2 regions of the Pseudomonas sp. AG1028 genome follow, and region 1 is predicted to be linked to the other one. Evidence: predicted binding sites of a transcription regulator. Region 1 holds the regulator's gene; the other holds the start of a gene.

The links. The regulator FliA, encoded in region 1, starts transcription of late flagellar genes. The targets are predictions, from matches to a motif close to CTAAAGTTTNNNNNNNNNNNGCCGNTAA.
Region 2: the regulator FliA is predicted to act here: its motif matches at 4,565-4,592, upstream of flgM (flagellar biosynthesis anti-sigma factor FlgM).

Annotation. Positions count from the first base shown of each region.
Region 1 is NZ_VIVP01000014.1:41,421-48,722, forward strand. Features, by position in the region: gene FB481_RS21345 (flagellar motor protein) at 1-614, opposite strand, end outside; gene FB481_RS21350 (chemotaxis response regulator protein-glutamate methylesterase) at 614-1,741, opposite strand; gene FB481_RS21355 (chemotaxis protein CheA) at 1,784-4,075, opposite strand; gene FB481_RS21360 (protein phosphatase CheZ) at 4,087-4,875, opposite strand; gene FB481_RS21365 (chemotaxis response regulator CheY) at 4,895-5,269, opposite strand; gene fliA (RNA polymerase sigma factor FliA) at 5,466-6,209, opposite strand; gene fleN (flagellar synthesis regulator FleN) at 6,206-7,036, opposite strand; gene flhF (flagellar biosynthesis protein FlhF) at 7,134-7,302, opposite strand, start outside.
Region 2 is NZ_VIVP01000002.1:204,159-211,460, forward strand. Features, by position in the region: gene FB481_RS03920 (indolepyruvate ferredoxin oxidoreductase family protein) at 1-35, shown strand, start outside; tRNA gene FB481_RS03925 (tRNA-Arg) at 115-189, shown strand; gene FB481_RS03930 (YceH family protein) at 626-1,273, shown strand; gene FB481_RS03935 (MFS transporter) at 1,444-2,778, shown strand; gene FB481_RS03940 (flagellar brake protein) at 2,791-3,540, opposite strand; gene FB481_RS03945 (flagella synthesis protein FlgN) at 3,618-4,085, opposite strand; gene flgM (flagellar biosynthesis anti-sigma factor FlgM) at 4,190-4,525, opposite strand; gene flgA (flagellar basal body P-ring formation chaperone FlgA) at 4,670-5,428, opposite strand; gene FB481_RS03960 (chemotaxis protein CheV) at 5,508-6,431, shown strand; gene cheR (protein-glutamate O-methyltransferase CheR) at 6,536-7,302, shown strand, end outside.

The DNA.
Region 1 (7,302 bases):
TTGCCGATGGGCAACAGCAAGAGGTTAGCGATGGCCACACCGTAGATGGTGGCGACGAACGCTACGGCGATGCCGCTGCCCAGCAGGCTGGGGTCAGCCAGGTTACCCATTACGTGGATCAGCCCCATGACCGCACCGATGATGCCGATGGTCGGTGCGTAGCCACCCATGCACTCATAGAACTTGGCAGCCTGGATATCGCGACTTTCCTGGGTATAAAGATCGACTTCGAGAATGCTGCGTATGGCTTCCGGCTCGGCGCCATCGACCAGCAGTTGCAGCCCCTTGCGCGCGTAGGGATCGGGTTCGCCATCGGCGACCGCCTCCAGGCCGAGCAGGCCTTCCTTGCGCGCCGTCATGCTCCAATTAACTACGCGATCAATGCCACCTGCCAGATCGATCTTGGGCGGTACGAAGATCCAGCGCAGGATGCTCACAGCGCGCTTGAACACCGCCACCGGCGTCTGCAGCAGCGCTGCGCCCAGGGTTCCGCCGATCACGATCAGGGCCGCCGGGCCGTTGAGCAGTGCCGAGGCATGACCGCCTTCCAGAAAGTTGCCGCCAAGGATCGCGACGAACGCCAGAATGAAGCCGATCAGGCTCAGCACATCCATCAGAGGCAGGCCTCGACCAGATAGCGACCGATATCATCGAGGGGATACACCGCGTCGGCCAGGTTGGCTTTCACGATGGCCATGGGCATGCCGTAGATCACGCAGCTCGCTTCATCCTGAGCCCAGACCTGACTGCCGCCCTGCTTGAGCAAACGCGCGCCTTCGCGCCCGTCTGCACCCATGCCGGTCAGCACCACGGCCAGCACCTTGTCGTTGTAGGACTTGGCCGCCGAGCCGAAGGTGATATCCACGCACGGCTTGTAGTTCAACCGCTCGTCACCGGGCAGGATACGGATGGTGCCGCGGCCGTCGATCATCATCTGCTTGCCGCCGGGAGCTAGAATGGCCAAGCCGGGACGCAGAATATCGCCGTCCTCGGCTTCCTTGACGTTGATCTTGCAGAGCTTGTCCAGACGCTCGGCAAAAGCCTTGGTAAAAGCGGCCGGCATGTGCTGAATCAGCACGATGGGCGTCGGGAAGTTGGCCGGCAGTTGAGTCAGCACGCGCTGCAGGGCCACCGGGCCGCCGGTGGAGGTGCCGATAGCTACCAGCTTGTAGGCCTTGCGCTTGGGCGCCGCGCTGGACGAGGCGGCATGCCGCTCGGCCGGCGGATGGCTGACGCTCGGCTGCGGGCGCGCAGCTGGAGCCGGCGTGCTCGGCGTGCTGGCAGGTCGGCTCAGGCCTCCGCCGGCAGGCGGCGTCAGGGACGCCGTGCCGATCCCCCGGCGGTTGCTGCGCGAGATGCTATGGACCTTCTCGCACAGCAGTTGCTTGACCTTCTCGGGGTTGCGCGAAATGTCTTCGAAGTTCTTCGGCAGAAAGTCCACCGCACCGGCATCCAGCGCGTCCAGGGTGACGCGAGCGCCTTCATGGGTGAGCGAGGAAAACATCAGAACCGGCGTGGGGCAGCGCTGCATGATGTTGCGCACGGAGGTGATGCCGTCCATTAGCGGCATCTCGTAATCCATGGTGATCACGTCCGGCTTCAGTGCCAGGGCCTGATCGATGGCCTCACGTCCGTTGGTGGCCGTACCGACCACCGTGATGTTTGGGTCCGACGAGAGAATTTCCGAAACCCTGCGGCGGAAAAAACCGGAGTCATCGACTACCAGTACCTTGACAACCATAAACACTCCTAAGCGGCACGGCCGTCGCCGTGCCGCGGACGATCAGAGACGCCGTGCGTAGCGCTTGAGCATGCTGGGCACATCGAGGATCAGCGCGATGCGACCATCACCGGTGATGGTCGCGCCGGACATGCCGGGCGTGCCCTGGAGCATCTTGCCCAGCGGCTTGATCACCACCTCTTCCTGGCCGACCAGCTGATCGACCACGAAGCCGATGCGCTGGTTACCCACGGTGAGAATCACTACATGCCCTTCGCCCTGCTCTTCGTGAGCCGCACTGCTCACCAGCCAGCGCTTGAGGTAGAACAGAGGTAGCGCCTTGTCGCGCACGATCACCACTTCCTGGCCGTCGACCACGTTGGTGCGCGACAGGTCGAGGTGGAAGATCTCGTTGACGTTGACCAGCGGGAAAGCGAACGCCTGGTTGCCGAGCATCACCATCAGCGTCGGCATGATCGCCAGGGTCAGCGGCACCTTGATGACAATCTTCGAGCCCTGCCCCTTCTGGGAGAACACGTTGACCGTGCCGTTGAGCTGGGAAATCTTGGTTTTCACCACGTCCATGCCGACGCCGCGACCAGAGACGTCGGAAATTTCTGTCTTGGTCGAGAAGCCTGGCGCAAAGATCAGGTTGTAGCACTCCAGATCGCTCAGCCGATCGGCGGCATCCTTATCCAGCAGGCCTTTTTCCACGGCCTTGCTGCGCAGGATCTCGGCGTCCATCCCCTTGCCGTCATCGGTGATCATCAGCAGGATGTGGTCGCCTTCCTGCTCGGCGGACAGCACCACGCGCCCGGTCCGAGACTTGCCGGCCGCCTCGCGCTCGTCAGGGCTTTCCACCCCGTGGTCGACGGCGTTGCGCACCAGGTGCACCAGCGGGTCGGCCAGTGCCTCGACGAGGTTCTTGTCCAGGTCGGTCTCTTCACCAACCAGTTCCAGGTTGATCTCTTTCTTGAGCTGGCGTGCTAGATCGCGAACCAGGCGTGGGAAGCGCCCAAAGACCTTCTTGATCGGCTGCATGCGGGTCTTCATGACCGAGGTCTGCAGATCGGCCGTGACAACGTCGAGGTTCGACACCGCCTTGGACATGGCCTCGTCGCCGCTGTTGAGCCCCAGGCGCACCAGGCGGTTACGCACCAGAACCAGTTCGCCGACCATGTTCATGATCTCGTCCAGGCGCGCAGTGTCGACGCGAACGGTAGTCTCCGCTTCGCTGGCCGGTGCGGCGGCCGCCGCAGGTGCAGACGCCGGTTTGCTGGCTTCCGCCTTGGCGGCCGCAGGCGCTGCCTTGCTGGGTTCTGGCTTGGCTGCAGGTGCGGGTGCTGCCTTGGCCGGCTCGGCCTTGGCGGCCGGCGCAGCGGCTTTGGCAGGTTGCGGGGCAGGAGCCGGTTTTGCAGCAGGCGCAACGGCCGCGGCCGGCGCTACGGCAGGCGCGACTAACTGACCCTTGCCATGTAGTTGATCGAGCAGCGCTTCGAATTCGTCATCGGTGATTTCATCGCCCGGCGCTGCCGAGGCCGGTTCGCTGGAAGCGGCTACCGGTGCCGCCGCCGACGCAACGGCAGGCGCAGCGAACTGGCCCTTGCCATGCAACTGGTCGAGCAGCGCTTCGAATTCATCATCGGTGATCTCATCGCCAGGCGTTGCGGCAGCGGCAGGCTCAGCAGGCGCTGCAGCCACCGGTTCCACGGCAGGCGCACTGAACTGGCCCTTGCCGTGCAACTGATCGAGCAGCGACTCGAATTCGTCATCAGTGATCTCGTCAGCCGCCGTGGCGGGCTGCGCCGGCGCTTCGTCGCCCAGTGCATCGAGCAATTGCTCGAATTCGCTGTCAGAGATATCTGCTGAAGGCTGTGCCGCTGCCACCTCGGGCTCCGCAGGCGCGACAGCAACCGGTTCAGGTTCAGCCGCGACCTCGACTGCTGCGGGTGCAGGCTCGGCACCAGCGGGCTCAGCCAGACGCGCTAGCGCGGCCAGCAGCTCCGGCGAAGCCGGCGTCAGCTCCACGCGCTCGCGCACTTCGGCGAACATACCGTTGACGGCGTCCAGTGCTTCGAGCACCACGTCCATCAGTTCGGCGTCCACACGACGCTCGCCTTTGCGCAGGATATCGAACACGTTCTCGGCAATGTGGCAGCACTCGACCAGCTCGTTGAGCTGCAAGAAACCGGCACCACCTTTTACCGTGTGAAACCCTCGAAAGATCGCATTGAGCAGATTCATATCGTCCGGGCGGCTTTCCAGCTCCACCAACTGCTCGGACAATTGCTCAAGAATTTCGCCGGCCTCTACCAGGAAATCCTGGAGGATTTCTTCATCGGCGCCGAAGCTCATATGACGTGCTCCTAAAAACCCAGACTGGACAGCAGATCGTCGACGTCGTCTTGGTTAGAGGCGACATCATCACGCTTATCGGCATGAATCTGCGGACCTTCACCGCGGGACGGATTTTTTTCTTTGTTTTGCTCGGCACGCAACTGTTCGTGGTTGTGATCGATACCGGCAAAGCGATCGACCTGACTGGCCATGAGCACCAGTTTCAGTAGATTGCTCTCGACCTCGGTCACCAATTGCGTAACGCGCTTGATCACCTGACCGGTCAGATCCTGGAAATCCTGCGCCAGCAGAATGTCATTCAAATGCTCCGATAGCTTGCTGGTGTCGCGCTGGCTGCGCGACAGAAACAGCTCGATACGCTTGGCGAGCTCACGGAACGCCTCGGCGCTCATCTCGCGGCGCATGAAGCGGCCCCAGTCCTCGGCGAGCGAATCGGCTTCACTACTCAGGTCATTGACCAGCGGCGCGCTCTGCTCGACCAGATCCATGGTGCGATTGGCCGCACGCTCGGTCATGGTCACCACGTAGTTCAGGCGCTCGGTGGCGTCGGAAATCTGCGAGATTTCCTTGGCGTGGGGCACCCGGGGATCGAGCTGAAAATTGACGATAGCGTTATGCAGCTCACGGGTGAGCTTGCCGACTTCGAGGTAAAGCCCCCGGTCGCGCGCCTTGTTCAATTCATTGATCAGCTGTACGGCTTCGCCAAAGTTTCCTTGCTCGAGGCTGTCGACCAGTTGGCGGGCATTGCTTTTCAGGGTCGACTCGAGGTCAACCTCGTTGGAGTCATCGTGTTCCATAACAACCTCGCGGCAGACATCAGCCGTTAACTCGCTCGAAGATTTTTTCGATCTTTTCCTTGAGCACCTGAGCGGTGAAGGGCTTGACTACGTAGCCATTCACACCGGCTTGTGCGGCCTCGATGATCTGATCGCGCTTGGCTTCCGCCGTCACCATGAGCACCGGCAACTGCTTGAGTCGCTCGTCGGCACGCACGGCGCGCAGCAGATCGATACCGGTCATGCCCGGCATGTTCCAGTCGGTTACCAGAAAATCGAAATTGCCGCTCTGCAGCATGGGCAGCGCGGTTACCCCGTCATCAGCCTCTGCCGTATTGGTGAACCCCAGATCACGCAAGAGGTTCTTGATGATCCGTCGCATCGTCGAGAAATCATCGACGATGAGGATTTTCATGTTCTTGTCCAAGTCGACCTCCGTACAGTCCTAAAACGCCTACACCTTGTGCAGCGCTTATTAATCGTGAAACCGGCCTGGCTGAACGCCGCAAACCATTGCGCTCGGCTTTGCTGCGTTCACTGTGTGCCCCGCCCTGCTGTGCTGCATTTACCACAAGGGCTGGCTCGACCAACTCCAGTCCCTGCACAAATTCCTATGCGCGCCACTCCCCCAACCGCGCCCGTAAGCGCGCGGCACACTGACTATGCAGTTGGCTGACCCGCGATTCACTCACCCCCAGCACCTCGCCGATTTCCTTGAGGTTCAATTCCTCGTCGTAGTACAGCGACAACACCAGCCGCTCACGTTCCGGCAGATTACTGATGGCATCGGCCAATGCAGCCTGGAAACGACTGTCTTCCAGTTCATGCGAAGGCCCGTGATGCAGGGAACTCGTGTCTTCCTGCAGACCGCCGTTATCGCCTTCCTGCAAGAGGTCGTCGAAACTGAACAGGCGGCTGCCCAAAGTGTCGCCAAGAATGCCGTAGTAATCTTCGAGACTCAATTGGAGTTCGGCAGCAACCTCGTGATCTTTAGCGTCACGACCGGTTCTGGCCTCAATTTTTCGTATTGCATCGCTGACCATGCGGCTGTTGCGGTGCACCGAACGCGGCGCCCAGTCGCCCTTGCGTACCTCATCGAGCATGGCGCCGCGGATGCGGATACCGGCAAAGGTCTCGAAACTGGCGCCCTTGCCGGCATCGTACTTACGCGACGCCTCGAGCAGACCGATCATGCCGGCCTGGATCAAGTCGTCGACCTGTACGTTGGCGGGCAGACGGGCCAGCAGGTGGTAGGCGATGCGTTTTACCAGCGGCGCGTGGCGCTCGATCAACTGATGCTGTGAATCTCGTGCTTGTGCCTTGCTGTACATTCGGAGTCCAGAGGCTGTCGTCATACAGCCGTGTCTGCAGTCGGTTGTTGCACCAAGCGCTCCACGAAAAATTCCAGATGGCCACGCGGGTTGGCCGGCAAGGGCCATGCATCGACCTTCTGGGCAATCGCCTTGAACGCCAGCGCGCACTTCGAACGAGGGAACGCCTCATACACCGCACGCTGTTTCTGTACGGCCTTGCGAACCGATTCGTCGTACGGCACCGCGCCCACGTATTGCAGCGCGACGTCCAGGAAACGGTCGGTCACTTTAGTCAGCTTAGCAAAGAGATTGCGGCCTTCCTGGGGGCTGTGCGCCATGTTGGCGAGGACCCGGAAACGGTTCATGCCGTGGTCGCGATTGAGTAGCTTGATCAGCGCGTAGGCATCGGTAATGGACGTCGGTTCGTCGCACACCACCACCAGCACTTCCTGGGCCGCGCGCACGAAGCTGACCACTGAGTCACCAATACCGGCAGCGGTATCGACGATGAGCACGTCAAGGTTCTCGCTGATGTCGCTGAAGGCCTGGATCAGGCCGGCGTGCTGCATGGGCGTAAGCTGCACCATCGCTTGAGTACCGGAGGCGGCGGGCACGATACGAATGCCGCCAGGCCCCTGCAGCACCACATCACGCAGGTCGCACTCGCCGTCGATCACGTCAGCCAGGGTGCGCTTGGCGGTAAGACCAAGCAGCACGTCCACGTTGGCAAGGCCCAGGTCGGCGTCCATGAGCATAACGCGCCGACCAAGGTCGGCCAGTGCCAGCGACAAGTTCACCGACACATTGGTCTTGCCAACGCCGCCTTTGCCGCCAGTCACCGCGATCACCTGTACGGGATGCATACCCATGTTATCTACACACCTTATTCTGACTTCACTGTGGGCCCTGGGGCCATTGTGCGCTGTCGCGGCGAGCACGACCAGCGCGTCACCGTATTCAATCCGTTCAACCGGCCTGTCTGGCAGGGTTCTGATAGAGCCCTGCGAACATATCGGCCATGGTGTCTTCGCTCGGCTCGTCCGGCGCCTGCAGACCGACAGCGCGACTGACCAACTGATGGCTGCGCGGCACGTGTACGTCATCCGGGATGCGCGGGCCATCTGCCAAGTAGGCT
Region 2 (7,302 bases), on a different contig from region 1:
CGGTAGTCGTCAGGCTGTTTGAGCCGGCCGCCTGAGTTGCTGCGCTGACATGACAAATTCGCGTGCGCTGGGTAACATGCCGGCCGGCGCCCTTAAGGGCGCCGGATCAAACGGGTCTCCTTAGTTCAACGGATAGAATAAGCCCCTCCTAAGGGCTAGATGCTGGTTCGATTCCAGCAGGGGACGCCATGATCCGCACGCTTCGATCCTGACATCTATCGTGTCATCAGTTTGCGTTAGCCTGATAAAGAAAAATCGCCGAGAGCCGATATTCCGAGTCCGCATGTGACAACCTGTAAGGGTGGATCGTCAGGAATGGCAGGCAAAAAAAGACCCGGCAAAAGCCGGGTCAATAACCGTGATTAGCCTGATGAGGAGATAAACTGGAAGCGTCCGACCAGGATGCATTCAGATTATCCAACCAGCCTCGCGGCTGGTGATGTAGATAATAGTCATTCTCGGTTGTTAGTCAATAAAAATAGTTCTCATTTGCTCTCTCGTGCGAACATTGATTTTTTGCGTCTTGAAAATCAGCGACTTGCATGACGACAAAATCTCTTTCACGCATGTCATCTTCACTGCACTCGGGCTACCCTAGGTGCAACCTCCAGGCCGGGTAAGCGACATGACTGAAGATTCCCACGACACTTCTCCGCTGAGCGCCGCTGAAGCGCGCATTCTGGGCTGCCTGATCGAGAAGCAGGCCACGACCCCCGAGGCCTACCCGCTGACGCTTAACGCAGTGGTGCTCGCCTGCAATCAGAAAACCAGCCGTGACCCATTGATGAACCTGACTCAGGGGGCGGTAGGGCAGGGGCTGCGGAAACTGGAAGAGCGAGGCTTTGTGAAGCTGGTGATGGGCAGCCGTGCCGATCGCTGGGAGCATCGAATCGACAAGGCGCTCGAGTTGGTGGCCCCGCAGGTGACTTTGCTTGGACTATTGCTGCTGCGTGGGCCACAGACGACCGGCGAGCTGCTGGCGCGAAGCGGCCGCCAGTATGAGTTCGAAGACGCACAGCAGGCGCTGCACCATCTCGAGCGAATGATCGGGCGGCAGCTGGTGGCTCTGGTTGGTCGGCAGGCTGGGCAGCGCGAAGATCGTTATGCACAACTGCTGGGTGATCCGGAACAGTTGCAGGCGCAGCTGCAGCAGCGCGCACAGCGCCAGGAGTCGCCTGGTGACGGGGCATCGGATCGTCTGGAAGCGCTCGAAGCAAGGATCAGCGCACTGGAAGAGCGGCTGGCGATTCTGGAGAGCAGGGCCGTCGACTAGGCATTGCCAATTGCCCAAGCGAGGTCAGGAATCAGTGAACTGTGCCCGATGCGCACCATCCATATGGCACAGCATCAGCTTGGTTGCCTTGGGTGCAGGGCGACTCGTCTGGTCGCCCGTCGAACATAGGCCGGCTCAGTGAAGCTGGTACAAGGAGTTGTTGCAGTCCAATGCGCTTGATCTGGAAATCCTTCAGTTCTCTCTACATCGCCACTGTCCTGATGCTGTTGGGCTCCGGCCTGCTGAGTACCTATCTGGCCCTGCGCCTGGCCGAGTCCGGCGAGGGTGTCTGGGCTGGTGCGCTGATGGCCGCTAACTATTTCGGCCTGGTATTGGGCGGCAAGATCGGTCACCGGCTGATCGCCCGGGTAGGACATATCCGCGCCTATGTGGCCTGCGCGGGGGTGGTGACGGCGGCCGTGCTCGGCCATGGTTTGCTCGACTGGCTGCCAGCATGGCTCGTACTGCGTGTGCTGGTCGGCCTGGGCATGATGTGTCAGTACATGGTGATCGAGAGCTGGCTCAACGAGCAGGCGGAAACCAAGCAGCGTGGCTTGGTCTTTGCCGGCTACATGGCCGCGTCCTACCTGGGCCTGGTGCTCGGGCAGCTGGTGCTGGTGGTGCACCCGACGCTGGGCCTGGAACTGCTGATGCTGGTGGCCCTGTCGTTCGCCCTGTGTCTGGTACCGGTGGCGCTGACTCGTCGCCTGCATCCAGCGCCCCTGCGACCCGCGCCCCTGGAAATGCGCTTCTTCTTTCGCCGTGTACCTTTATCACTCACCACTATCGGCGTTGCGGGCCTGATGATCGGTTCCTTTTACGGCTTGGCGCCGCTGTATGCGGCAGAAATGGGGCTAGCCACCGAGCAGGTGGGTATCTTCATGGGCTGTTGCATTCTCGCCGGGCTGGTGGTGCAGGCGCCTTTGGGCTGGCTCTCTGATCGCTTCGACCGGGTCAAATTGATCCGCGGCATGTCGGCTGCACTGTTACTGGTGGCCTCCCCCCTGGCCGTTCTCTCCGAAGCGCCCCTGTTGTTGCTGATCTCGGTAGGCTTCATCGTCAGCATGTTGCAATTCAGCCTCTATCCACTGGCTGTGGCGTTCGCCAACGACCACGTCGAAACTGATCGACGAGTATCGCTGACCGCCATGCTGCTGGTCACTTTTGGGGTTGGCGCCTGTATCGGGCCACTGTTGGTCGGTGTGCTGATGCGCTTCTTCGGGGCCAACATGCTGTACGCGTTCTTCTGCCTGTGCGGCCTGTTCTTGGTCTGGCGCGTGCGCTCGAACATCGTCACACACCTGCACCAGGTCGACGATGCTCCGCTGCAGCACGTGGCCATGCCGGTGAACATGACCGCATCACCACTGGTGGCGGCGCTCGATCCGCGTGTTGATGAGCAGGTTGTGCAGGAGCAGATGCAGGAGCCTGTGGCGACCGAATTAGATGATGCCGCCCCTCCGGCTGAAGGCTCGGAGCCTTCTGCTACCGCGCCACAGGCATGATGTTTGACGGTCTTACAGAAACCCGTCGCTTTCGAAGCGACGGGCCTCGCGCTGCAGCTGGTAGACGAAACGCTCGATCAGGCGCTGTTGCAGGCCGCTGAGACTCTCGAAGTGCAGGCCCGCAAAGGTGATATCGAGCTTGTCGTCATAGCGGGCGTGACGCAGCTCGATGGCCGTTTCCAGTTTGCCGACCGGCAGCTGTGCACAGAAAACCTCGTAGATCTGCCCAGCCTGCAGCTGTTTGGTGGCATCACCGGCGAGGCGGATCTTGCACCCTGATGCAGAGATGTCCAGCATCAGGCCTTCGAGCGGCGCGCGCAGCCGCGTACCACTAAGCTGCACCTTGACCTGTTCCGATTGCTTGACTGCGGCGCGGAAGGCATTGCGGCGCTGGTGGTAATGCACCTCGGCAGGAATTGTGCCGAGATAGCAGCGCTCTCCATCACGTTCGCTTACGCGCATGCCCGTTGGGCAGTCCCAGGCGATGCGTACGCCGTCATGCAGCGATTCGACGCTGAAGGCTTCGCCATTTTGCAGGTAACGTTCGCCGTCACTGGGGATCATCTCGTCGAGAATCAGCAGGTTGCGGTCTCGGTCGATCTCGATGACAAAGCTCTGGAAACGCTGGTTGCGATCCTGAAACGTCAGGATCAAAGGGTCATGGTGCTGTTGCAGCAGACGTAGGTTGGCAACGATCTCCACAGGTGCCTTGAGCACCTTGGGGGGTTGCGGGCCACAGTCCTGAGCGAAGGGGTTGGACACGGTCCAGTGATCTCCGGGGCAAGGTACTGCTGCGTCGGTTAATGCGATGTTGCATCACCACGCATCTTGTCGTTATGTCAGGCCTGGCTGAGCGGGCGCTTGTTGCCGATTTTAGCGGTACCACCGCTGCTGTCATAGAGTGACGGTGTTTCGCTGCCGCGCAAAATACCGAGCATGCTGGCAGTGGAATTCTGGCTGCTACGAATAACTCGGCCGTTACGTAAATTGGCTTCCTGGCAGCGTTCGAGCAGCTCGCTCAACTGTTCGCTGGCCTGGATCAGTTCGTCACCTTTGTCCGAACGTTCGGCAAGCGCTTTCAAGCCTGCGCGATCAGGGCTCAGTTGCAGACTGATTAGGGCTTGTGTACGGCCTTTGCCGTGTTGGTCGAGGGTAGCAAGCAGGGGCTGTTTGCTCGCTAGAATGTCCTGCAACTTGCTCAGGTCATGCTCGCCAAGGGCTTCATATTCGGCGTCGATCAGCTCAAGCAGTCGCGCTGCGTGGCCGATATCCTCGTTGAACAGATCGAGCAGGGGCGTGATGTTCATGGTTCTGGCTCTCTGGGGGGGAACCGCTAGGCGCGCATCTGCTATGGAAGCGGACGGGCGTCAGTCGGTTTCCGGGCGTCCAACGCCCCAGTGCGAGCCGGAAGCTAGCGCTGGGATTCGAAATTGAGCAGCTTGCTGGCGACGCGCTGACTATCGACCTGATAGCTGCCGTCAGCAACGGCCTGTTTCAGCTTGGCTACTCGGTCACTGTCGACGGCCGGCTGGTCACGCAGCTTGTCGACGGTTTTCTGCAACTGTTGTGCTTCGCTACTCAGCTGTACGGACTCGCCGCTCTTGCCGCTGGCGGTGCTCTGCTGAGTTGTAGCGGTATTGCCGGCAGCCTTGTTGTCGATGGCTTCGTTCTTGCCGGCCTGAGTACCGCCGGCACGGCTGGTGCTGGCTGGCGTGGAGCTGTTGAGTCGGTTGAAGTCGATGACCATGGTGCAAAACCTCTAACGGTGTGTGGACGCTTGCCTAGTGTGTCGGCTGTGCCCGGAAAAACTTTAGGCAAAAAAATTGCGTCGCTTGCACAGTCTAAATCAGCCTCGTTCACCCGTCAGCCAGTCCATTGGCCGAGCCGGTTCTCACATCGATACTTCCACCTGCCCAGGGCCGGTAACCCTTGCGCGCACCACGCGTTGCGAGCTCTGGTTACGCACGCTGATCTGCTTGCCAACGGCGCCATCGGAAAGCGCTTCGCCGGGCATGCGTACGTTGATGCCACCGCTGCGTGCGCTGATCACTACCTGATCGCCGCGGCGGATGACTTCCGCCTGGCGGATGAATGTAGGCGACAGTACCTGGTCCGGCTGCAAAGCTCGAGTGGCCTTGCGACCGACTGCCTGCTCCAAGTCGATCATGTAGCCCTGGTTGAGCAGGCCGACATCGCGCTCGGCGAGCATCAGGTCGCCCTCGCCGAGCACACCCTCGCGCTTGATAGGTCGGGTCACGGTGACCACTTCGCGGTAGAGGCGCACCTGGCCGGGAACGAATACGGTCCAGGGGGAGGTGCCATCGCAGCGTACACGCATAGTCACCCGGCCGATGGGTTCTGCCGGCGTTTCCAGGTTGATCGTCAGCGGCTGATCGCATAAAGGCAGGCGCAGGCGGGGGTCGAGGCGATTGATCTGCACCTCATGGCGCGCCTGAATATTGCTGCGCTGCAAATAGTCTGCAACTGCCTGCTCAAGAAAGCGCTGGGTCTCGCCGATAAGCTGATCGGGCAGGGTGACGGAGGCAGTTGTCAGCGTGCTATAGCCGAGCGCCAGCAAAGCAGGTAAAACTGCCAGGCAGCGAAGGCTTTTGGCCATCGCGCGTCGGATAATTGTCATTCGTACATTCATGTCTGGTTCGTAGCAAGGCGCGTGCCGCCTGCTACGCTAACCAAATCTGATGTGTTACTGGAATCTTGGGAGCCCGTACATGGCCGGTGTGATGGATTCGGTCAACCAGCGAACTCAGCTGGTTGGGCAAAATCGTCTGGAACTGCTGTTGTTTCGTCTCGACGGCCCTCAGCTGTACGGGATCAACGTCTTCAAGGTGAAGGAGGTGTTGCAATGTCCGAAACTCACCATTATGCCCAAGTCGAGCCACGTGGTTCGCGGCGTGGCCAACATTCGCGGTGGCACGATTCCGATCTTGGATCTGTCTATCGCCACTGGCAAGCGCCCGCTCGCTGACCTCAATGGCAGCTTCGTGATCATCACTGAGTACAACACCAAGGTGCAGGGCTTCCTGGTCCGCTCGGTGGAGCGCATCGTCAATATGAACTGGGAAGAGATCCATCCGCCACCCAAGGGTACTGGGCGTGATCATTATCTGACAGCCGTTACCCGGCTGGATGAGAAACTGGTCGAGATCATTGATGTCGAGAAGATTCTTGCCGAGGTGGCGCCGACCTCCGAGGTTATTTCGGCTGGGGTGATCGATGTCGAAGTGCAGACCAAGGCTGTCAGCCAGCACGTGCTGATCGTCGATGATTCCTCGGTGGCCCGTAAGCAGGTGATGCGCTGCCTGCAGACGGTCGGCGTGGAGGTCACGGCGCTGAACGATGGCCGTCAGGCGCTCGATTACCTGCAGGCCATGGTCGCTGAGGGCAAGTCGCCCGAGCAGGAATTGCTGATGATCATTTCCGATATTGAGATGCCGGAAATGGATGGTTATACCCTGACGGCAGCGATTCGTGCTGATGCACGCATGCAGAAGCTGCACATTCTGCTGCATACTTCGCTGTCCGGCGTATTCAACCAGGCAATGGTGAAGAAAGTAGGGGCCAATGACTTCCTGGCAAAATTCCGTCCGGATGATCTGGCCTCACGAGTCGTGGATCGCATCAAGGCCGGCTGATCGTGGCAGCGTTAAAAAAGCTGGCAGATTTTGCCAGCTAACTCGCCTAGCGCTTCTCGGAGCGCTCGGCGCAATCAATGGAATAGATGGGCGAGGCCTCACGAGTGTCTTCAGGTAATTTGGATTTCGAGCAATTCCGGATCTTTCTGGAAAAGGCCTGTGGCATCGTGCTTGGCAGCAACAAGCAATACCTGGTTTCCAGTCGGCTGAATAAGTTGATGGAGACCAACGGCATCAAGACATTAGGTGAGCTGGTGCAGCGCATGCAAAGTCAGCCGCGCAGTGGTTTGCGCGAGCAGGTGGTCGATGCGATGACGACCAATGAAACACTGTGGTTTCGTGACACCTATCCCTTCGAGGTGCTGAAGAATCGCGTATTGCCTGAGTTGATCAAGGCTTATCCGGGGCAGCGCCTGCGTATCTGGTCAGCCGCCTGCTCCTCGGGGCAGGAGCCTTACTCGCTGTCGATGAGTATTGATGAGTTCGAGCGCAGCAATGTTGGCCAGCTCAAGGCCGGGATTCAGATCGTCGCGACCGATCTGTCGCCCACCATGCTGAACAACTGCAAGTCGGGCGAGTATGACAGCCTTGCCATGGGGCGCGGGCTTGCTCAGGAGCGGCTACAACGCTATTTCGATCCTAAAGGGCCGGGGCGCTGGGTGGTCAAACCGGCCATTAAGAGCCGTGTGGAGTTCCGCCCGCTGAACCTGCTCGACAGTTACGCCAGTCTTGGCAAGTTCGATATCGTGTTCTGCCGCAACGTGCTGATCTACTTCTCGGCGGAAGTGAAGAAGGACATCCTCACGCGCATCCACGCCATGCTCAAGCCAGGTGGATACTTGTTCCTTGGAGCCTCGGAGGCGCTTAACGG